One region of the Janthinobacterium sp. C22 genome, then DNA from elsewhere that is predicted to be linked to it. Evidence: predicted binding sites of a transcription regulator. Region 1 holds the regulator's gene; each other region holds the start of a gene.
What was found. Region 1 encodes LexA, which represses DNA repair genes until DNA is damaged. Its sites were predicted from a motif close to ACTGTATNNNNATACAGT; they were not measured.
Positions count from the first base shown of each region.

Region 2: a site for LexA is predicted at 6,129-6,146, ahead of imuA (translesion DNA synthesis-associated protein ImuA). Genes of this name have one in related genera too.
Region 3: a site for LexA is predicted at 5,185-5,202, ahead of dinB (DNA polymerase IV). Genes of this name have one in related genera too.

Region 1 is NZ_CP193659.1:2,375,520-2,383,361, reverse strand. Features, by position in the region: gene ACRHIG_RS11020 (MBL fold metallo-hydrolase) at 1-370, shown strand, start outside; gene ACRHIG_RS11015 (inorganic phosphate transporter) at 538-1,551, opposite strand; gene ACRHIG_RS11010 (DUF47 domain-containing protein) at 1,591-2,217, opposite strand; gene ACRHIG_RS11005 (replicative DNA helicase) at 2,312-3,697, opposite strand; gene rplI (50S ribosomal protein L9) at 3,832-4,287, opposite strand; gene rpsR (30S ribosomal protein S18) at 4,315-4,605, opposite strand; gene priB (primosomal replication protein N) at 4,631-4,930, opposite strand; gene rpsF (30S ribosomal protein S6) at 4,951-5,337, opposite strand; gene lexA (transcriptional repressor LexA) at 5,613-6,248, shown strand; gene ACRHIG_RS10975 (cystathionine gamma-synthase family protein) at 6,313-7,554, opposite strand; gene purF (amidophosphoribosyltransferase) at 7,597-7,842, opposite strand, start outside.
Region 2 is NZ_CP193659.1:4,453,282-4,461,123, reverse strand. Features, by position in the region: gene ACRHIG_RS20825 (ATP-binding protein) at 1-351, shown strand, start outside; gene ACRHIG_RS20820 (DUF8462 domain-containing protein) at 381-578, shown strand; partial or broken gene ACRHIG_RS20815 (error-prone DNA polymerase) at 796-3,942, opposite strand; gene ACRHIG_RS20810 (Y-family DNA polymerase) at 3,945-5,330, opposite strand; gene imuA (translesion DNA synthesis-associated protein ImuA) at 5,347-6,090, opposite strand; gene ACRHIG_RS20800 (PspA/IM30 family protein) at 6,915-7,625, shown strand; gene ACRHIG_RS20795 (hypothetical protein) at 7,738-7,842, shown strand, end outside.
Region 3 is NZ_CP193659.1:919,009-926,850, forward strand. Features, by position in the region: gene ACRHIG_RS04110 (CzcE family metal-binding protein) at 1-210, opposite strand, end outside; gene ACRHIG_RS04115 (ABC transporter ATP-binding protein) at 346-972, opposite strand; gene ACRHIG_RS04120 (hypothetical protein) at 963-1,502, opposite strand; gene ACRHIG_RS04125 (hypothetical protein) at 1,429-2,067, opposite strand; tRNA gene ACRHIG_RS04130 (tRNA-Asp) at 2,167-2,243, opposite strand; tRNA gene ACRHIG_RS04135 (tRNA-Val) at 2,301-2,376, opposite strand; tRNA gene ACRHIG_RS04140 (tRNA-Asp) at 2,594-2,670, opposite strand; tRNA gene ACRHIG_RS04145 (tRNA-Val) at 2,725-2,800, opposite strand; gene ACRHIG_RS04150 (S9 family peptidase) at 2,899-4,845, opposite strand; gene ACRHIG_RS04155 (hypothetical protein) at 4,842-5,069, opposite strand; gene dinB (DNA polymerase IV) at 5,232-6,416, shown strand; gene ACRHIG_RS04165 (recombination-associated protein RdgC) at 6,533-7,429, shown strand; gene ACRHIG_RS04170 (TonB-dependent receptor) at 7,563-7,842, opposite strand, start outside.

The DNA of each region.
Region 1 (7,842 bases):
ACCGTTCTACAACCTGCATCCGCCCGGCCACGCCGACCACGCGGCCTGCGCGGCGCGCAATGCGCAGCGCCAGGCCGGCATCGATGCGCTGGTCGCCGGCGTCGACGCGCTGATCATGGATTGCTCGTACACGCGCGAGGAATACCCGGGCAAGCAGGGCTGGGGCCACGGCACCTTCGACGCCGCCTTCGACCTGGCCCTGCGCTGCGGCGCGCGGCGCCTGTACTGCACCCACCACGAACCGACGCGCAGCGACGAGCAGCTCGAAGCCGTGTTTGCCGACGTGATGGGCCGCTATGCCAGCCGCCTGGCCGGCCTGCAGGTGTTCCTCGCCAGCGAGGGGCTGACGGTGGAACTGGCCGGCGCATAAAAAGGAACCTTACGGTTCCTTTTTTATACATGCGCCCAGTTGGCCCGAGGCCCTCTGAAAACCGTAGCGAGCAAGCCCGATATCGGATTGAGTAGCGGAGCTGTACTTTAGTACAGTGAGCAACGGAGATTCGATAGTGGGCTGCGCAGTAGGTTTGCAGAGGTGCCTTACATGATGTGGTGGCCAATCCACCAGGCGACTGCGGCAACAAACGCGGAAGCGGGAATCGTGAAGATCCAGGCCCAGACGATGTTGCCCGCCACGCCCCAGCGCACGGCCGACATTTTCTGCGACGAGCCGACGCCGACGATGGCGCCCGTGATCGTGTGCGTGGTCGACACGGGAATGCCCAGCGCCGTCGAGACGAACAGGGTGATGGCGCCGCCCGTTTCGGCGCAGAAGCCGCCGACCGGTTTGAGCTTGGTGATCTTCTGGCCCATGGTCTTGACGATGCGCCAGCCGCCGAACAGGGTACCGAAGCTGATCGCCGTGTAGCACGAGATGATGACCCACATCGGCGGCATGGCATCGGCCGCGCTGGAGTAGCCGGCAGCGATCAGCAGCATCCAGATGATGCCGATGGTTTTTTGCGCGTCGTTGCCGCCGTGGCCCAGGCTGTAGGCGGCGGCCGATACCAGTTGCAAACGGCGGAACCACTTGTCGACCTTGCGCGGCGTCGAGCGCACGAAGATCCACGACACGAGCAGCATCATGATGGAACCGAACACGAAGCCCAGCACGGGCGCGATGACGATGAAGGCCACGGTTTTCCACAGGCCGGCCGCGACCAGCGCGCCCGTGCCCGACTTGGCGACGGCGGCGCCCACCAGGCCGCCGATCAGGGCGTGCGAGGACGACGATGGAATGCCGTAGTACCAGGTAAACAAATTCCAGAAGATGGCGCCCATCAGCGCGCCGAAGATCACGTACTGGTCGATCACGGCCGGGTCGATGGTGCCCTTGCCCACCGTGGCGGCCACGGTCAGCTGGTGGAACACGAAGATGGCGACGAAGTTGAATGTGGCGGCCATGGCAACCGCGGTCTGCGGTTTCAATACGCCCGTCGAGACCACCGTGGCGATCGCGTTGGCGGCATCGTGGAAGCCGTTCATGAAGTCAAACAGCAGCGCCAGGACGATCAACAGGCCTAGCACGTAGATGCTGATTTGTATGGTCATTATAGTTTCTTTTCTGATTCTGGTTCAGGACAGGCCCAACGCTTACGCGTTTTCGACGATGATGCCTTCGATAATATTGGACACATCTTCGCAACGGTCGGTCACGGTTTCCAGAATTTCGTAGATCGCTTTCAGCTTGATCAGGTTGCGCACGTCCGGCTCGTCGCGGAACAGCTTGGACATCGCGGCGCGCATCACGTGGTCGGCGTCCGATTCCAGGCGGTCGATCTCTTCGCAGATGGCGACGATCTTGCGCGAGTTGTCCATGTTGTGCAGCATGGCGACGGCGTCGCGCACTTTCTCGGTACAGGCCAGCACCAGTTCGGCCAGGCGCTTGGCTTCCGGCGTGACGGCCTTCAGGTCGTACAGCGAGACGGTTTGCGCCGCATCTTCCAGCAGGTCGAGGATGTCGTCCTGGCGCGTGATCAGCTGATGGATGTCATCGCGGTCGATCGGCGTGATGAAGGTCTTGTGCAGCATTTCCACGGTGGCGTAGGTGACCTTGTCCGCCTGTTTCTCGATGCTTTCGATCGCATGCACGCGGTTTTCCAGGTCGTCGAAATTGGTCATCAGGCCGAGCATCTCTTTCGCGCCCTTGACGCACAGTTCCGCGTGCTGGTTAAACAATTCAAAAAACTTGCCCTCAGTGGGCATCAAGCGTCCAAACATGTCATTCTCCGTTAAGCATTGAGTCGTGTTATTTACTACAGAAAGCCGCCCCGTATGAGGGGGCGGCCAATGGAATTGCCAGTGCTGCTGAGTCTTAGTCGCCTTGGTAAAGCGCCAGGCCACCACTGTAATTGCCAAATTTGGTGTACTGCCCCATGAAGGTGAGGCGGATGCTGCCGATTGGGCCGTTACGCTGTTTACCGATGATGATTTCGGCCGTTCCCTTGTCCGGCGAGTCGGGGTTATACACCTCGTCGCGGTAAATGAACAGGATCACGTCGGCATCCTGCTCGATAGCGCCCGATTCGCGCAAGTCGGACATGACAGGACGTTTATTGGGACGTTGTTCCAGCGAGCGGTTCAGCTGGGACAGCGCGATCACGGGACAACCGAGTTCCTTCGCCAGGCCTTTCAAGCCCCGCGAAATCTCGGAAATCTCCGTGGCGCGGTTGTCGCCCGGGGTATTGGCCGACATCAGCTGCAAGTAGTCGACGATGATCAGGCCCAGCTTGCCGCACTGGCGCGACAGGCGGCGCGAGCGGGCGCGCAATTCGATCGAGTTGAGCGCCGGCGTTTCATCGATGTACAACTGCGCGTCGTTCATCTTCTGGATCGCATTCGTCAGGCGCGGCCAGTCCTCGTCGTTCAGGCGGCCCGTGCGCAGGCGGTGCTGGTCCAGCTGTCCGACGGAGCCGAGCATACGCATGGCCAGCTGGGCGCCGCCCATCTCCATCGAGAACACGGCCACGGGCAAGCCGCTGTCGATGGCCACGTTCTCGCCGATGTTGACGGAAAACGCCGTCTTGCCCATCGACGGACGGCCCGCCACGATCACCAGGTCGCCCGGCTGCAGACCCGAGGTCATGCGGTCGAGGTCGATGAAACCGGTGGGCACGCCCGTGATTTCACTCTGGTTGTCGCGGCTGTACAGCTCGTCGATGCGCTCGACCACCTGCGTCAGCAGGGGCTGGATGGCGGTCCAGCCCTGGGCGCCGCGCGCGCCTTCTTCGGCGATGGCGAAAATCTTCGATTCGGCCTCGTCAAGCATCTGCTTGACTTCCTTGCCTTGCGGGCTGAAGGCCGTGCCGGAGATATCGTCGGCGACGGTGATGAGTTTACGCAGCACGCCGCGGTCGCGCACGATCTCGGCGTAGCGCCGGATGTTCGCGGCCGATGGCGTGTTCTGCGCCATGGCGTTCAGGTAAGCGAGTCCGCCCACGTCCTCGGCCTTGCCGAGCTGGGTCAGGGTTTCAAAAACAGTAATGACATCGGCTGGCTTGGAAGCGTTAACCATCTTGACGATTTGCTCGAAGATGATGCGATGGTCATAGCGATAGAAATCCTCCGCATGCATGAAGTCGGCGATGCGGTCATAGGCGGCATTGTCGCGCAGCAGACCACCGATGACGGATTGTTCTGCTTCGATCGAATGCGGCGGAATACGGAGGGAATCCAGTTGCGGATCAGAGGGGGCGTTCATGGCGCGAATTATACCCGCTTCGGCGTGCCGGCAAAAATAAAGGGCTGAAAATGAGCGAAAAAAGGCCACAAAAAAGCCGGGCGAACCCGGCTTTTCATAGTGCGGCAGCGCTTGCGGGCCAGGCCCGCAGACGATTACGCGTTCGCGTCTGGAACGACAGCGATCACCACTTCCACGACCACGTCGGTGTGCAGAGCAACCGAAACGTTGTGCTCGCCAACGATCTTCAGCGGGCCGGTAGGCATGCGGATTTGTGCTTTTTCAACAGCAAAACCTTGCTTGGTCAGCGCTTCAGCGATGTCGAAGTTGGTGACGGAACCGAACAGACGGCCATCGACGCCAGCTTTTTGAGCAACTTGAACGGTCAGGCCGCTCAGTTTTTCGCCCTGGGCTTGCGATGCGGCCAGTTTGGCGGCAGCAGCTTTTTCCAGTTCGGCGCGCTTGACTTCGAATTCAGCCACAGCGGTTGCCGTAGCACGACGTGCCAGGCGTTGCGGGATCAGGAAGTTACGTGCGTAACCGTCTTTGACTTTGACGACTTCGCCGAGGTTACCGACGTTTACAACTTTTTCTAACAGAATGATTTGCATAGTTCTTCTCCAGGAATATCTGACCGATTAAGCGTGGTGCAGATCGGTGTATGGCAGCAGCGCGAGGAAGCGAGCGCGCTTGATTGCGGTGTCGACTTGGCGCTGGTAGTGCGCTTTGGTACCGGTCAGGCGTGCTGGCATGATCTTGCCGTTTTCCTGGACGAAGTCTTTCAGCGTGTCGACGTCTTTGTAGTCGACTTGCTCAACGTGAGCTGCCGTGAAGCGGCAGAACTTCTTACGTTTGAACAAAGGGTTTTGCTGTTTGCGTTTTTCTTTAAGCTTGAGCTTATTTTTGTCGAACTTTTTACCGAATGCCATGTCAGGCTCCTGTATCTAAAATGCGCTAGTCGGGAATGACTGCACTAAAATCAATGATGTGAAACACCAAACTCTTGCTGTTGCGGCTCTTCCTGGCCAGGAAACCCGTGAACTGATACACCCCGCCCAAGCTTGCCTGGCTGAACCGGCCTGAAATTTCGCCAGCGGCTAGCGCGGCAACATCAAACTCGGTCAAACGGGCAATCCCTGCTTCCATCTGCTGCGAACTGTGTTGCAATACTGCATTCACAATCGGCAGCCCTGCCGGGGTATAGCGCAATATTTCGCGCTCGGCAATGATGGCGGTGACTTGTAGCTGGTTCAGCGCACGATCCTGGTCAAAAATTAAGCGGCTGCGGCTGGAGCGGCTGCTGGTGCTTCGGTGCGGTGGCTTTTGGCCGCGTCTTCGCGTTGTACCGATTTCATCATCGGCGAAGGAGCTGTTTCAGCTTTCTTCATTTTAACGGTCAGGTGACGCAACACGGCATCATTGAATTTGAATGCTGTTTCCAACTCGACCAGGGTCTCGTTGTCGCATTCGATGTTCAGGCAGATGTAGTGTGCTTTAGGCAGCTTTTGGATCGAGTAAGCCATTTGACGGCGGCCCCAATCTTCCACGCGGTGAACCGAACCGCCGCGGGTGGTTACGCTGGCTTTGTAGCGTTCGATCATCGCGGGCACTTGCTCGCTTTGGTCCGGATGGACGATAAAGACTATTTCATAATGACGCATGCAAACTCCTTCAGGTCGGATTGATAATCGCCCACCCCGGCGTCAAGACGGGTGTGGGAAGGTCAGCCGAAGATTATAACCGCCTTTTGCAAACGTTTCAATCATTGCTTGCGCCAGCGCCCGAAAAGACCGCGCGCAAACGCGCTTTCCGCCCATGGACAAGTATTTCTTGCGAAATTCGCCGAAAACACGCAAATCCCCTTGCATAGTGGGCGATACTGTACAAAAATACAGTCTGTTCATATAGACAGCATTTCAGTATGCACCCACCGCTCATGATCAAGCTGACAGCACGACAAGAACAAATCCTGAACCTGATCAAGGACGCGATTGAAAACACGGGCTTTCCTCCCACCCGTGCCGAAATCGCCAATGAACTGGGTTTCAAATCGGCCAACGCGGCCGAAGAGCATTTGCAGGCCCTGGCCCGCAAGGGCGCCATCGAGATTTCGCCCGGCACCTCGCGCGGCATCCGCCTGATCGGCGCGGCCGCTGAAGCCCTGCCATCGAAAGTGCCGGCAGCGCTGCTGATGTCGCTGCCCCTGATCGGCCGCGTGGCGGCAGGCTCGCCCATCCTGGCACAGGAAAACCTGGAAGCGAGCTACAACGTGGACCCGGCCCTGTTTTCGGCCAAGCCCGACTTCCTGCTGAAGGTGCGCGGCTGGTCCATGCGCGACGCCGGCATCATGGATGGCGATTTACTGGCCGTCAAGAAGGTCGACAGCGCCAAGAACGGCCAGATCGTCGTCGCCCGCATCGGCGACGAAGTCACCGTCAAGCGCTACAAGAAGACGGGTTCCGTGATCGAACTGTTCCCGGAAAATCCCGACTTCAAGGTCATCACCGTATCGCCGGAAGATGAATTCGCCCTGGAAGGGCTGGCCGTCGGACTCATGCGCAGCTGGCATTAAACGACTGCACGAAAAAGGGCCGCAACAGCATGACTGTTGCGGCCCTTTTCATTTATCCGGCGACTTATACATCGAGTGCCTGGCGGAAATCCTCGAGCAGATCCACCTCGTCCTCGATGCCGACGGAGACGCGGATCAGCGATTCGGCGATACCCATGCTGGCACGCCGCTCGGCACCCATCTCATAGAAGATCGTGTGGGCGACGGGAATGACCAGGGTGCGCGTGTCGCCGAGGTTGCTCGCGGGAATGGCCAAATTCAAACGATTGAGGAAATCGAAGCAGTCGATGCCATCCTTGAGTTCAAAGCTGAACAGGGAGCCATAGCTGCGGAACAGGTCGCTCGCCAGCGCATGCTGCGGGTGCGACGCCAGACCCGGGTAATGCACGGCCGCCACGCGCGGATCGGCGGCCAGCATGGTGGCCAGGGCCAGGGCGTTCGAGCAGGTGCGGTCCATGCGCAAGGCCATGGTTTCCGCGCCGACGGCGATATGGTGCGCCGCTTCCGGCCCCAGCGAGGCGCCGAAGTCGCGCAAGGCCTTGGCGCGGATTTGCGCGATACCCCATTGCGCCGGCGCCGCCTTCTTGTAGTTCTCAAAGATGTTCGGATACTGCGTCCAGTCGAACACGCCCGTGTCCGTCAAGCTGCCGCCCAGGGCATTGCCGTGGCCGCCGATGGATTTCGTCAAGGCATTGACCACCAGGCCCGCGCCCACGGCTTTCGGGCGGAACAGATACGGCGTCGTCATGGTGTTGTCGACGATGTACAAGATGCCCTTCTCGCGGCACAACTCGCCGATCTTTGCCAGGTCGGCGATCTGCGTGCGCGGATTGGCGATGGTTTCCACGAACACGATGCGCGTGGCCGGCGTGATGGCGGCCGCCACGTTGGCCACCTCGGTGGCGTCGACGAACGATACATCGATGCCCTGCCCCGTCACCGTTTGCCACAGGCTGTTGGTGTTGCCAAACAAAAAGGCCGACGACACCACATGGTCGCCCGCGCGCAGCAGCGACTGCACCACGGCGCCGATGGCGCCCATGCCGGTGGCGAAGCACAGGGTGGCCACGCCATCTTCCATCTGGTTGACCTTGTCTTCCAGCGCGGACACGGTCGGGTTGCCCTGGCGGCCATAGCGGAAGCCCGGCTCCTTGCCCTGGAACACGGAAGCGAGCTGGCGCGCATCGCCATAGCCGAACGCGACGGAAGTGTGCACGGGCTTGTGCAGGGAGCCGTGCTCGATGCCCTTGCGGCGGTCGTTATGCAGGATGGTGGTGGTAAAGCCGTAGTTTTTTTTATCGTTCATGATCGCGGAGCAAAAAAGCCCGGCGCTAGCCGGGCAAGATAATTACGCTTCTGTCGTGGCCAGGTTCAGGTTCAGCTGGGAACGCGGCGTATCTTCGGGCGCCGCCGCCTTCGGATGGTGGCGCGCATATTCCAGGCGGTCCAGGTATTCCTGCGACACGTCGCCCGTCACGTAGACGCCGTCGAAACACGAAGCCTCGAAGTTGACCAGGGCCGGGTTGACGTCGGCGATCGCCTGCTTCAGGGCGCCGATATCCTGGTAGACCAGGTAATCGGCCGTGATTTCGCG
Region 2 (7,842 bases), 2.1 Mb from region 1:
GTCTTGTTTTTCGGTGCCGGATTACCCCAAGTAGCAGCATTATCTGGCGAAGCCAAATCCTATGCAGAGAGATTATTCCACTTCCCAGAGGTCGGTGCCCTGTCTGAAGTCGATGCCAAGGCAGCCATCCGACAACCTGTAAATGAAGAAGGTGCAGTGATTGATGAGGGGGCTCTAACCGAAATATTCCTTAAAACCAAAGGCTACCCTTACTTTTTACAGGAATGGGGCCACCAATCCTGGAACCTTGCCGTCGGGGATACGATCACCCTTCATGACGCAAGACAGGCAGAAGCAACTACCCTGAAGCGTCTGGATGAAGGCTTTTTAAGGTGCGTTTCGATCGATTAACTCCGAAAGAGCGCGAGTATGTCATCGCTATGGCAAGGTTAGGGAACGGGCCATACCGCTCTTCAGATGTGGCCGACGCGCTCGGTGAATCCTCGCAAAGCCTAGGGCCGCGCCGTGCCCAGATAATAAGCAAAGGAATGATCTACAGCCCATCTCACGGAGACATCGCATTCACTGTTCCGATGTTTAATGACTATCTCACTCGCAATTTGGCCAATCTTGGCTGACCGGAGCCTTGTCCTCATGCCTGCCCAGATCCCTGCACGCATGCTTCACAGTATAAGACGTGACCGCCAGGGATAACGGTTGGCAAACTGCACGTGTCCGTGGCCGGGAAATATGCTTTGAATGGGCTGTTCACTGTCCCAGGCAGAGGATGCGGATTGAATCGCTACGATTGCTGTACGCACTTTGTTGCCATCATTAATTGCGCAAGGACACTCGTTAGTGAAAGTTCCTGCTCTTCGTGTCAAGCTGGCCGAGCAAATGCGAGCAATCGACCAGCCGCTTGGCGATCAAGTTGCGCACGCCACTCTTCGATTGCCAGATACCGTACACCCCCAAGAGTGAGGCATTCATCAGTTCGGCGCGCTGCTTTTCCACCAGCGTGGGCCAGACAATGATGTTGATGGTGCCAAACTCATCTTCCAGGGTGAGGAAGATCACCCCCTTGGCCGTCTCCGGCCGCTGCCGCACGGTAACAATGCCACACCCCTGGCCAGCTGGCCATCGCTGAAGGTGTTCAGGATATCCGACGGTACAAAGCGCATCTTGTTGAGCCGTTCACGCAGGAGAGCGAGTGGATGACGGCCCAGTGTCAGGCCGACATGCCGGTAGTCCGCCACGATGTCATCGGCTTCCGTGGGCGGCGCCAGCTCCAGCACGGGTTCGGCAATGGTCGTCGCACGCATCAAATCCCGCTCCGGCACGCTCGCCGCGGCATCCCACATGGCCATGCGCCGGTTGCCCGTCAGCGCTACCAGGGCGTTGGCTGACGCCAGCGCCTTCATATCCCCCGCATCGAGTTGCGCGCGCATGGCAACATCGCGTGTGTTTTTGAAGGGGCTGCAGCGCGGGCTTCCTCAATGCGCCAGGCCGCCTCTTTCACCATCCCGTTGATATTATTTAAACCAAGGCGTACCGCCAGTCTGCCGTCCGCCATCGGCTCCAGGGATGCGTCCCACCCGCTCGCGCAGACATCGACGGGTCTTACCTCGACATCGTGCCGGCGCGCGTCCTGCACCAGGGATGAACGGCTATAAAACCCCATGGGTTGGCTGTTGAGCAGGGCGGCCAGGAACTCGGCGGGATGGTGGCACTTGAGCCAGCTGCTGGCATAGGCCAGCAGGGCAAAGCTGTGCGCATGGGATTCCGGAAAACCATATTCGGCAAAGCCGCGTATCTGGCCAACAATCGACGAGGCAAACTCGATGCTGTAGCCTCGCTCGGCCATGCCGCTCATGAGTTGATCTTCGAACTGTTCCAGGCCACCTTTTCTTTTCCAGGCGGCCATGGCGCGGCGCAGGCGGTCGGCTTCACCTGCCGTAAATCCCGCCGCCGTCATGGCGATCGACATGACCTGCTCCTGGAAGATCGGCACCCCGAGCGTGCGCCGCAGCACCGCCTCGATCTCCGGGCTTGGATAGGTCACTGCTTCCAGACCCTGGCGCCGGCGCAGGTACGGATTGATCATGCCGCCTTGGATGGGCCCTGGCCGGATGATCGCCACCTCGATGACGAGGTCATAGAACTCGCGCGGCTGCATGCGCGGCAGCATCGACATCTGCGCCCGCGATTCGATCTGAAACACGCCGACGGTGTCCGCTTTAGAGATCATCTGGTACGTGGCAGTATCCTCATGGGGAATATCGCCCAGTTCAAAACGCTCGCCACGCTGCTCCGAGATCAAGGCCAGGGCGCGGGCAATACACGACAGCATGCCCAGCGCCAGAATGTCGATTTTTAAAAGGCCCAGTTCATCGATGTCATCTTTATCCCATTGAATCACGGTGCGCTCGGGCATGGCGGCGTTTTCAATCGGTACCAGGCGGGAGAGGGGGCCGCGCGAAATGACGAAGCCGCCCGGATGCTGGGAAAGATGACGTGGAAAACGCATCAGGCGCTCGGCAATTGCTGCCCATTTTTCGGCGATCGGGGAGTGCGGATCGAGTCCGCAGGTGGTAAGACGCTGCTGCAGGTCAGCCCGCCCGCCCCAGCTATGCGAGGCCTTGGCCACCTTGTCGACCACCGATAGATCCACGCCCAGCGCGCGCCCTACATCGCGCAGGACACTGCGCGGGCGGTAGGAAATGACGACGGCAGTCAGGGCTGCTCGCATGCGGCCGTACTTGCGATAGATGTATTGAATCACCTCCTCGCGCCGCTGGTGTTCGAAGTCCACGTCGATGTCGGGCGGTTCATCGCGCTCGCGTGAGATAAAGCGCTCGAAGAGCAGGGTGCCGCGCGAGGGATCGACTTCGGTGATGCCGAGGCAGTAGCACACAGCCGAATTCGCCGCCGATCCGCGCCCCTGGCAGAGGATTTTTGCGAGCGGGCAAAGCGCACGATGTCAAATACCGTCAAAAAATACGGTTCGTACTGCATGTCGCCGATCAAATCCAGCTCATACTCGAGCTGTGCCTGCACGTTGTCTGGAATGGCGTGCGGGTAGCGCCAGTGCGCCCCAATATAGGCTTGTTCGCGCAGGTAGTTGGCGGGGGTCTGCCCCTCGGGCACGATCTCGCCTGGATATTCATAGCGCAGTTCATCAAGCGAGAAGGTGCAGCGCTGGGCCACGCGCAGGGTTTCATCGAGGGCGTCGCGCGGATACAGGTTACCCAGCCGTAAACGCGAACGCAGATGCGCTTCGGCATTCGAAGCCAGCTGATAGCCGCATTGCGCCACCGGCGTATTCAGACGAATCGCAGTCATGGTGTCCTGGATGATTTTCATCGAGCGCAGGTGCATGACAACATCGCCCGTGGCCACCACCGGCAGGCTGAACTCGGCGCCGATGGCTTCGACCATGGCGCGGTGCCGGTCATCCTGTGCGCGGTGGTGTAACGTCAAAGCGACGCGCGCGCGGCCCGGTGCGCTGCGCACCAGCCATTCGGCTTGCCGCTCGATCTCTTCATAGGGGGCGTTATATTTGGGGCACAGGATGAGCTGGCAGCCCGGCAGCCCTTTTAAGTGAGCGAGAGGCACGGTGGGGTTGGCGATGTCGCGCGGCCACACCAGGTAACTCCCCTTGTCGGCGCGTGTGCGCGCAGCGGTAATGAGCTCGCTCAGGTTGCCGTAGCCGTCGCGGTCCATGGCCAGGATCAGTACGATAAAAGCTGGCGTGCCGTCTTCCGGGGTCACTCTCATCTGGCTGCCAATGATCAGGTGGATGTTCCACTCCCGCGCGGCCACATGCGCCTTGACCACGCCTGCCAGGGAGCACTCGTCGGCCACGGCGATGGCCTGGTAGCCCAGCTGGGCCGCGCGCGCCACCAATTGATCGGGCGGAGAGGCGCCGTGCAGGAAGGAGTAATGGCTCATGCACTGCAGCTCGGCATAGTCGGGCAGCGTGGAAACTGGCAGTTTGTCCATGATCAGCCGAACATGCCGTGCAGGTACCAGCGGCCGTCGACTATCCGCTCCAGGTAGATCCAGTAGCAGGTGGCATCGCTTCCTTGCGCGATGTAATAGTCGCGGGCCGCGATTTGATCGTTCCACCAGCCGGCCTCAATGCGTTCCGGCCCCTTGAGCATTTTTAGTGGGGAACCATAGAAGGGACGTTCGCCGCGCAGCAGCAGCGGGATGGGTTTAGGTAGCAGCCAGAACGGGCGCTCAAACGCCTCATCCTCGGCGTTGACCGCCTTGCGCTTTTCGGTGGCGGCAGCCCAGGCATTGCTTTCCTCCGGCCGATGGTCGTGATGTTCGACAGGCGAGAGGACGTTGTCGCTGCCAAGACGGGCACTGAGTAATTCCAGCAGACGTTTATAATCGGCGGGACTGCCGCCCGGCTCGGGAAACAGGTCTTGTGTCGGCGGTGCCATTGCGGTGAGCAGGCGCGCCTCCAGGCGCAGGGCGATGACCGGGGCTACCAGTTCCGTGCGCGCCAGGCGCTCTTTCAGCAGCCGTATCAGGTGTTCATCGCGCCAGGTCGGCTCCGCCAATCCGATCTCGATCGGCGTGGGCGGGATCGCAGTCTTGCCGCGCTCATGCTCCAGCAGCAGAACAAAAACGCTCACCGCCTGCTGGCGCGCGACCAGCCAGCCGACAAATTGCTGCAGCAGGCCAGTGGCGCCGTCCAGCAGGGCATCAGCGTGTTCGATCCGGTCAAAGGTTTCGATGCGCGCAGAGAAGGTCTCGGGGATGGCGATCCATGCAAACAGTTCAGGAGCGAGCCCATAGGCACGGTCGAGCTCATCGAGCACTTGCTTGTTCATCCTGCGTTGAATGCCAGGGCGGGGCAGGCGCCGTAGCGCCGCCAGACGATCAGCACCAATGTCGGTGAGCCACTCCAGGTGATTTGCCGTGCCGGGCAGATACGCGCAGGGCATGCGATCGAGCTGGCGCTCGAGTGAGCGCATGTGCACGGTGCGCCGCAGAATGATCTGGCGTTTGGCGGGCTGCCAGCGCGACAGCAGCCAGGCCCCCATGGCCGTCGGCGCCGTGCCGAGTTGTGAAGTCACCCCAAGCGCTTGCAGGGCAGCGCGAATGCGCCGGCTGATGGCGGCGCGTCCGTTAAATAGGCGCAAGCTGGCGGTCACGTCGAGCAGCAGGCTGAAGTCGCCGGCATGCGTCACTTCCGGGGTGAACTGGAGGAGGGCGAGCGCGATGGCATTGCTGGCGATCTGTTCACGCTCAAGGCTGCGCTCCAGGATGGCGGTATCTGGCGAGACAGCCGCCACGCCGCCAGGGCGCATGCCGATACGCACGCCTTCGGCATAGGCTTGTTGCGAGACCGTGATAATGCGGCCCTTGTCGACCACCGCATACGGCCCCGGCTCACACCAGCGCGGCCTGAGGCATTCGAGAGGCAACAGTGGGAGGTGTACGCTGAACCAGAACCGCATTTTGATCGTCCAAAAATCGTTGACGGGCCGGCATGTCAGCCAGCGGGATAAAGAGTGGCGCCTCATGATGTGGGCCACGCCGTTTAACAATGTGAGTGGAAATGCCACCGGCGGCAGGGCGCAATGCCAGGCGCAACGGCGCTGGTGACGCATCTGCCGCTGCGCTCATCGGCCGGACCAGCCAGAAGAACGTCTCGGTGGTCTGTGCCGCCAGATTGAGGCGCCGCAGTGCTTCGTCGCGGATATTCGTCTGCCACAGCAATACCGCACCGCAGCTGCCATTGCGCAGGATCTGCTCCGTGGACCAGAGCGCATCGGCGGTGCTGGGGGCGCGTATCCAGAGCAGGTTCGCGCAGCTCAGGTCCATGAACTTGCAGGCGGCGGAGTTGGGCAAGTACGGCGGCTGCACCAGGGCGATCCGACGTTGTTGCGACAATTGCGCCAGCACTGGCCGTAACAAGTGCATTTCCCCGATACCAGCTTGCTGAACTAGCAACTCCGTGAAGGTCGATTGCGGCCAACCGTTGCCCGGAAGCTCGCGATCCAAGGCGCTGTGACCGGTAGTGACGGTGCTGCTTGTTCCTCGACTCAGTTCACTTGCCCGCCAGACGTCACGCAGCAGGGCGCTATTGGCCAATGCGGTGGTGCTGGTGCGTTGAAGGGGCGGTGAAAGCATGGCGACTGGCGAGCGAGGTTATTGATTAGTCTCAAACTACTGTACATAAACACAGTATAGGCTGAGAACGTCAAAAACTGCAAGGTCCATGAATTTCTTGAATTGAAACTAATAGTTGCGATGGTGCAAGAGAGTAAATAGGGAAGCATCATTTCATATTTGTTGCTGCGCAAACTTCAGTTCGAGCTGCAAGTGCCCTCGGTGTGGTGCGGCGCGCTACAAGAATGTTCGAGAACACAACCTGACCATTTTGGTTTGTTCTGAGCACTGTGGGTGGGACTATCAATGCAGTTCTGGTGGTTATGCGCCTATAGGGCCAAAGCCCGAATTTTGAATCGGAAAATCGTTCTGGGCGGATAACAGAACTGGGTTTGAGCCCAAGATGAGTGGCCGGATATTTGGAGCGTTCCTAAAGTCGGTAAGTGTCGCCAAGGCCAACCTCCTGGCTGTTGGCCTGGTCGGAGAATTTGCCGCAGGTATGTTTCGAAATCAGTGCCCAGTTTGAGGAAAATACTCAATAAAACTACTTTTCAAAGGCTCACCATCGTTCCATGCCTGGTCCATCCCCTATCTGGGCGCACGGATGCCAACCGTGCCATGCCTGCGTCGCAAGCTCCACCCTCATTTTCATCTCCCTTCCGCTACGGTTTCACGTCCTTAGATTTCTCACGAGAAAGTGAGCCTTGATCCATCGCAAAGAGCATTGTTTTTACAGGATTGAGGATTGACTTTGCAGATAGTGGGATGCACGATGGATTCGCTATGGATGCACATTGGATGCAACTATAGCGAAGTACAGATGCTCGTTATTAGGGGGAATCGACATGTTTGGATTGCTGAAAAAAATCTGGATACAACTGACCGGCGTGCTGCATGATGTCGTCGATAACAATAGTGATGTCGGACGCATGGCGCGTCAGGGCGTGCGCGAACTGGAGCAACAGATCGGCAAGGCGGAGGACAGCATAGCTGCCGTCGATGCCGAATTGCGCCTGATGAGAAAGGACCATCAAACCGCCTTGAAGGACGCAAACAAGTGGGACGAAGTTGCCCGCACGGCGGCCAACGACGGCCGCCGCGAGGAGGCTCTGGGTGCGATCAATAACCAGGTGCTGGCGGAGGAGCGCGCGCAGGCGTATGAGAAGAACGCCAACGACCTGGCACCGTCGCTCACCGTGCTGAACCAACAGCTTGCCGAGCTGCGCATGCAGAAGCAACAGCGCGATACGGCCGCCACCCTGCTTGAAGCGCGCAGCAAGGTTGCCAAGGCCAAAACCAATGCGGCGCGCACCATCGGCAATGTCGGCCAGAACCCCGGCGTAGATTTCGAGGCGCTCGATCGCAAGGTCGATCGTCAGGAGGCGACAGCTGCTGCCCTGAGCGACATGGCGAGTGCGCGCGCGGCCGTCCATCCTGAACGGCATCTTGCAGATATTCGCCGCCGCGATTCCGTCGCCGCCAAGGCCGCCAAGTTGGGCCTGTTGACGATAGAGCCGGCTTCCTCAGGGCAGATTGTCGGAGATAAACATGAGTAGGCGTTCATACCTGTCACTGCTCCTGCTGGTGACGGATCCCGTGATCGCCCAGCCGCTAGCTGTATCCGCTATGGGTGGGGTTGGTTCGGCGATATGGCAGATATTGGACGTCTTGAGCATCGTCATATGCTTGGTCGGCCTGGGGCACATGTGTGTCATGTTTTTTCGCGTTATGACCGGCCGTTCGAGTGACGAAAACTTATTTGCCGCGGTACCG
Region 3 (7,842 bases), 1.5 Mb from region 1:
GGCGCGCGCGATGGTGACGGTTTCGCCGCGCGTGACGTTGATGTGGCGCGTATCGGGCTGCAGCTCGATGCTGCGCTGGGCGGCGGCGTGCGGGGCGCTGCTGCCATAGTCGGCGGCCGTGCCCGTGGGGCCGGCGGCGATCGCCGAGGTGGCAACGGTGGTGAGGGCGGCGCACAGGATGGCCAGGGCGCTGCGGTGGGTGTTCAACATATCAATCTCCAAGAATTAGCCTGGCGCGCCGAATAAGCGCGCCATGTTGTCGTTGTGGCTGCACCGGGATCGCCGGTTTTTGCAACACGGCATCGTAAGCGGTTCTTGGCCGATCTGCAAAGCTGTATTTCCTGTCTATATTTCCACGGTGGCCGCCAGCGGCACGTCCGGCGCCATGTGGCTGGTCAGCACGATGCACTGGCGCGCCAGGCGCGATGGCTCGGCCAGGCGCGCGCGCAAGTAAGCCATGGCGGCCGCGTCGAGGCCATTGAACGGCTCATCGATCAGCAGCAGGCGCACGGGCAAGGCCAGGGCCAAGGCCAGCTGCAGTTTTTTATGCTGGCCCAGCGAGAGGGCGTTGATGCTTTGCTGCAAGGTTGGCAGCAGGGCAAACGCGCTCAGCTCATCGTTCAGCAGGGCCTGGTCGCTGCCCGGGTACAGGGCCAGGTGCAGGTCGAGAAACTCGTACACCTGCAGCCAGGGCAGGGCGGGTGCATCGCCGCCGCAATAGAAGGCCTGGGCGCGGTAGGCCAGCGGCATGAAGCCGCTGTCGATATCGTTCAGGCGGATGGCGCCGCGCGCGGGCAGCAGGGCGCCGCCCGCCAGCTTCAGCAGGGTTGTCTTGCCGGCGCCGTTGGCGCCGCGCAGCCAGGTGACGCCGGGGCCGAATTGCTGGTTGAATCCCTGGAACACGCTGTGCGTGGGGAAGTGAAAATCGAGGTGCTCGATGTGCAGAGTGGGACGACAGGCATTCAATTCCATAATTCGCTTCCGATGGCGCTCAAGGCAAGGATGGACAGGACGACGAGGGCGACACGCCCGCGTGCCGTCAGGCGGGGCAGGCCGACGATGGCCAGCAGGGCGACGCTGGCGGTGATGGCATACACCCTGGTCGCGCGCTGCTGCAAGGCGGCGGGATCGGTGGCGTACAGCAAGACGCCGGCGGCCAGCAGCACGGCAAACGCTGGCAGCAGGCTGGCCGCGCAAGCCCGGCGCGTCAGGGCCGTGCTGGCCAGGGGCCAGGCGTTCAGCACGGGGCGCAGCACGGCGATCTGCTCGCGCACGGCCTTGTCGCCGCGGTCCGTCACAATGACCAGGCTGGCGCTGGCCAGTAAACCGAGCAGCGGCGCGGGCACGAGGGGCGCGCGCAGCAGCCAGGCCAGCATGCTGGCGCCGGCCGTAGCCAGCAGCACGCTTTGCTGCAGGCCAATCACATTTTCATTGCGCCAGAACGGCAGCCAGAACAGCTGGCGCCACAGGAAGACGCTGCGCCAACGGGGGCTGCGGCACATAGGTGCTCATCGTGGGCGCCCGCGCCCTTTGGGCGGGGTGCGGCGCGCGCAGGCGCTGTGCCATGATGAGCGTCGTCAGCAGCCAGGCCAGCAGCCAGGCGGCGAGGGTGGCGGCTATGCCGGGCGCGACGACCGGGCGCAGCCAGGGCGGCGACTGCAGCAGCCAGATGCTGGCCGAGACGGCGTACGCGAGGCCCAGCGGCAGCATCAGCAGGCCGGCCACGGCCACATCGGCTTGCCAGCGCAGGCGCGGCGGCAAGGGCAGCTGGCGCAGCCAGGCGGCGGTATGCGCCGGCAGCAATCGCTTGCGCAGCAGCCAGGCGGGCAGGCAAGTGAGCAACGCCTGCGCACCCAGGATGGCCAGCGCCGTGGGCCAGGCGTGCGTCACGGCGAGAAAGCCGGGCAGGGCGATGACGCTGAGCAAGCCCAGCAGGACGGGACCGGCCAGGAACACGAGAATCTCCATGGAACTGGCCAGGCTGGCGGCAAATTGCAGCAAAGCATGATGGGCCAGGCGCAAGCGCAGGGCGAGGTAGGGGGAAAAGCTGCGGGGCAGGCGCATCAAGGCGTGGACTGAGTCAGGGTAGCGCTGATTCTAGTGCATTTGCTGTTCCAGAATGGGAAAAGCCCTTCGGTTCCAGGAACCAAAGGGCTTTTCTTTTATTGGCGGAGCGGACGGGACTCGAACCCGCGACCCCCGACGTGACAGGCCGGTATTCTAACCAACTGAACTACCACTCCAAGCTCGTATGATCTGTGTTGCTGATCCATGAAGCACTGGATAATTTTCTGTATTGGTGGTGGGTGCTGAGAGGCTCGAACTCCCGACCTACGCCTTGTAAGGGCGCCGCTCTACCAACTGAGCTAAGCACCCGCATACCCAGAAAACTATCCCGACGTTTGTCACCACGTCTGGAAGAGGCACTATTATAGGGGGCGCTTTCGTGCTTGTGCAACTATTCTTGAGGGGGAATGGCAGTTTTTTTGCTGAAAAGCGCAAAAATGTTCAAGGAAGGGAGTACTGGCGTGATTTCTGCTGCTGAAATGGGAAAAGCCCTTCGGTTCCAGGAACCAAAGGGCTTTTCTTTTATTGGCGGAGCGGACGGGACTCGAACCCGCGACCCCCGACGTGACAGGCCGGTATTCTAACCAACTGAACTACCACTCCAAGCTCGTATGATCTGTGTTGCTGATCCATGAAGCACTGGACAGTTTTCTGATTTGGTGGGTGCTGAGAGGCTCGAACTCCCGACCTACGCCTTGTAAGGGCGCCGCTCTACCAACTGAGCTAAGCACCCGTTGCTTGTCTCAGAAAACCATCCCGACGTTTGTCACCACGTCTGGAAGAGGCGCTATTATAGGATGGCTAAAATCCTTCTGCAAGCGCTTTTTCACATTATTCTGTGATATTCCACTGCGACAGCATCCACGCCATATTGAAGGCGTTTTCGGCAATGGCGTTATAGCGGCCCGACGCGCCGCCGTGGCCGGCGCCCATATTCGTTTTCAGCAGCAGGGGATTGCCGTCCGTTTTATAGGCGCGCAGCTTGGCCACATACTTGGCCGGTTCCCAGTACATGACCTGGCTGTCGTTCAGGCCCGTCGTCACCAGCATGGCCGGGTAATTCTTGCGGGCAATGTTGTCGTAGGGCGAGTAGCTGAGCATGTAGTCGTAGGCCGCCTTCTGGTTCGGGTCGCCCCATTCCAGGTACTCTCCCGTGGTCAGCGGCAGGCTGGCGTCCATCATGGTGTTCATCACGTCGACGAAGGGCACGGCCGCGTGCACGGCGTGGAACAGTTCGGGGCGCATGTTGACGACGGCGCCCATCAGCAAGCCGCCGGCGCTGCCGCCCTGGATGATCAGGTGGTTCGGGCTCGTCCATTTTTCGCGCACCAGGTAGTCGGCGCTGTCGATGAAGTCATGGAAGGTGTTTTTCTTCTTCATCAGCATGCCGTCTTCATGCCACGCTTCGCCCATGTCGGTGCCGCCGCGGATATGCGCTTGCGCATAGATGACGCCCCGCTCCAGCAGGCTGATGCGGCTGATGGAAAAAGTGGCTTCCGTCGAGATGCCATACGAACCGTACGAGTACAGCAGCAGCGGCGCGGAACCGTCGAGCTTGACGCCCTTCTTGTAGACGACCCACAGCGGCACTTGCACGCCATCGCGCGCTTTCACCCACAGGCGCTGCGTGGTGTAGCGGCTGCCGTCAAAGCCGCCGACGATTTCCTGCTGCTTCAGTACCGTGCGCTGGCCATCCTTCATGCTGACATCGATGATGGTGGGCGGCGTGACAGGCGACTGGTACGACATGCGAAATTGCGTGGCCGAAAACTCCGGCGTGCCGACGGCCGTGGCCAGGTAGACGGGGTCGTCGAACTGCACCGTCTTCCAGTTCTTTTGCGCAAAATCAAAGATGCGCGCGCGGTTCAAGGCACGCGCCTTTTCCATCACCACCAGATAGCCCTGGAAGACGTCGATGGACTGGATCACGGCATCCTTGTTGTGCGGCACGACGGGCTTCCAGTTCTTCGGCTGCGGCGCAGACAGGGGCGCGCTGACGACGCGGAAATTCTTCGCATCCTTGTTGGTGAGAATGTACAGCTGGCCGTCGCGGTGCTCGACGCCGTAGCGGTGGCCCTTCTCGCGTTTCAGCACGCTCTGGAAACTGCCTTGCGGCTTGCTCGTTGGCAGCAGCAGCACTTCGCTCGTATCCGTGCTGCCCGAAGTGAGCACGAAGAACTGCCTGTCGTGCGTGCGGTCCACATGGATGGCGAACTGTTCCACCGGCTCGTGGTAGACCTGTTGCGGCGCGCCGCCCAGGGCCAGGCGGAACACGCGGTCCGAGCGCTTGGTGGTGGCGTCTTCCTGCGCCAGCATCAGGGTGGCATTGTCCGCCGCCCAGGCCACGGACGTCACGCGCGGCATGCTGTCCGTGAGCAATTTGCCCGTCTTCAAATCCTTGACATGCAGCTCGTACTGGCGGAAACCCGTCGTGTCGGTGGTATAGGCCAGCAATTGTTCATTCGGGCTGATGGCAAACGCGCGCACGGCAAAGAATTTGTGGCCTTCGGCCAATTGATTCTGGTCCAGCAGGATTTCTTCAAACGCCTGCGCATCGTAGGCGCCGCCGGCGCCGACGGGGCGGCGGCAGTGAATCGGATATTGCTTGCCCGCTTCCACGCGCGTGTAATAGTAAAAGTTGCCCTGGCGCGCAGGCACGGACAGGTCCACTTCCTGCATGCGTCCCTTGACTTCGGCATACACCTTGTCAGCCAGCGGCTGGATCGGGGCCGTGACGGCGGCCGTATAGGCGTTTTCCGCATTCAGGTAGTCGATCACGGCAGGATCGGTCTTTTTTGCAGCCAGCGGTAGTCGTCCGTGACGACGGTGCCGTGGCGTGTTTCCTGCCAGGCCGTCTTGGCGGCGATGGGCGCGGACAGAGTGGCAGCGGTGGTGGTGGCGTCGGCGGCCAGCGCGGATGGCGCCAGCGTGGACAGCAGCAGGGCCGGCAGGATGGATGAGCAGGCGGCAATGCGGCGCAAGGCGTGATGTGCGGTGGACAAGGCAACTCCTTCGGTTCGTTGTTGTGCAGCAATTCTATTCTTGCTAAATAGAAAAGCCAATCATGATTTCAGTCAACACGGCGCGGCGCTTGCATCCACGGGCATTTCCAGCGATACTGTATATAACAACAGTATTTAACTGCATTCCGCCGCGAGGTGCCCTTGACCACATCTGCCTCCCCACTTCCCGAGCCGCCTGCCGCCCGCCGCTGGATAGCCCACCTGGACATGGACGCCTTCTTCGCGTCCGTGGAATTGCTGAAATATCCCGAATTGCGCGGCGAGCCGGTGGTGATCGGCGGCGGCCGGCTGCAGCAGCCCGTGCTGCAGGAAGACGGCACGCGGCAATTCGCGCGCATGCGCGACTATGTGGGGCGCGGCGTCGTCACCACCTCGACCTATGCGGCGCGCGCGTTCGGCGTGTTTTCCGCCATGGGCATCATGAAGGCGGCGAAACTGGCGCCCGACAGCATCCTGCTGCCCGCCGATTTCGAGGCTTACCGCGACTATTCGGCCCGCTTCAAACAAGCCGTGGCGCAGTTGTGTCCCATCATCCAGAACGTGGGCATCGATGAAATCTATGTCGACCTGACGGAACATGGCGAGCAGGCACCGGCCATGGCGGCGCGCCTGAAGGCGGCCGTGTTCGAGGCGACGGGCCTGTCGTGCTCGATCGGCCTGGCGCCGAACAAATTGCTGGCGAAAATCTGTTCCGACCTGGAAAAACCCGACGGTCTGACCATTTTGTCGCCCGAGGATATTGAAACGCGCGTGTGGCCCTTGCCGGCGAAAAAGATCAATGGCATCGGCCCGAAGGCGACGGCCAAGCTGGAAGCCTTGGGCATTGTCACCATCGGCGAGCTGGCGCGGGCCGACATGGCCATGCTGCGCACGCAGTTCGGCGACCTGTACACGGGCTGGCTGCGCCAGGCGGCGCTGGGCATCGACGAGCGGCCCGTGCAGACGAGCCGGGAAACCAAGTCCGTCAGCCGCGAAACGACGTTCGAGCGCGACTTGCAGGTGGTGCGCGACCGCGCCACCCTGTCGGAAAAGCTGGAAAGCCTGTGCACGCGCGTGGCGGGCGACCTCGACAAGCAGTCGCTGGCGGGGCGCACGGTGGGCATCAAGCTGCGCTTCGAGGATTTCAGCACGGTGACGCGCGACATCACCCTGCCCAGCGCCACGGCGGACGCCGCCGCCATCCTGCGCGCCAGCCGCGACTGTTTGCGGCGCGTGCCATTTGACAAGAAAATCCGCCTGCTGGGCGTGCGCATCTCGACCTTGTCCGATCCGGCCGTCGTGACGCGGCAGGCACCAGCCCAGGCGGAGCTGTTTCCCGCCCTGTAGCGGCGTTTCCTACAAGATACATACCGCGCCAGACGGCGCTTTTGACGGCATTTTCACGTCGAAAGTGTAGAATGGCGTTCCCCTGGCACTACTGAAACAAACGGAAGACAAAAACTATGTGGTTCAAGAATCTTCAGATTTACCGCCTGCCCGCACCGTGGGCTTACACGCCAGAACAACTGGAAGAGGCCTTGTCCTCGAACAAATTTACGCCGGCGACCAGCATGGATCTGATGCGCCAGGGCTGGGATACGCCGCGCCCGAACGGCGGCCTGGTCCACGTGGTCAACAAGCAAATGCTGATCCTGCTGGGCACGGAAAAGAAATTGCTGCCAGCGACCGTCATCAACCAGGTGGCCAAGGCCCGTGCCGCCGAGATGGAAGAAGCGCAAGGCTTTGCGCCTGGTAAAAAGGCCATGAAGGAATTGAAGGAACGCGTGGCCGACGAGCTGCTGCCGCGCGCCTTCAGCATCCGCAGCAACGTCTGGACGTGGATCGACCCCGTCAACGGCTGGCTGGTGGTCGATGCCGCCAGCCCGGCGAAGGCCGATGAAGTCATCAAGCTGCTGCTGAAAGCCGTCGATAAACTGCCGCTGGAAAGCCTGCGCGTGCAGCGCTCACCCGTAGCGGTGATGACGGAATGGCTGCAGGCCGACGACGCGCCGGCCGGCTTCACGGTCGACATGGACACGGAATTGCGCGCCACGGGCGAGAGCAAGGCCACCGTGCGCTATGTGCGCCACACGCTGGAAGCGGACGACGTGCGCCGCCACATCGCGGCCGGCAAGCAGTGCACGCGCCTGGCCATGACGTGGAACGACAAGATCTCGTTCGTGCTGACGGAGTCGCTGGCGATCAAGAGCGTCAAGCCGCTGGACGTGATCAAGGAAACGGAATCGAGCACGAAGAACGACGAAGAGCGTTTCGACGGCGACGTGATGCTGATGACGGGCGAGCTCTCCAAGCTGATGGCCGACGTGGTCGAAGCGCTGGGCGGCGAAGCGACTGCATAAAAGCAGTTATATCGGTATGGAAAAGGAGCTTCGGCTCCTTTTTTCGTCTGTGCAATATGCGGGCGCATAAAAAAAGCGCCTTGCACGGTGAAGTGCAAGGCGCTTTCCAGACAAGCTAATTCACAACGTCAAATTAGAACTTGTAGTTGCCGGTGATGTAGAACGAACGCATCATTGGATCGGCGTAGCGTGGGTCGAAGCCGACCTGGTGGCCCGACGACGCGCGCAGCGACAGCGGCGGTGCACGGTCGAACAGGTTTTTGATACCTGCGCGTATCGTGGTTTGCTTGTCAAAGGCGAAACGTGCTTGCCAGTCGAACGTGGTGTACGACGGTACTTGCAGGCGGAAGTTTTTCTCTTCTTTCTGAGTAGCGAGGTTGTACACGGTAGCGGCTGCGTCGGTGTAGCCGTTA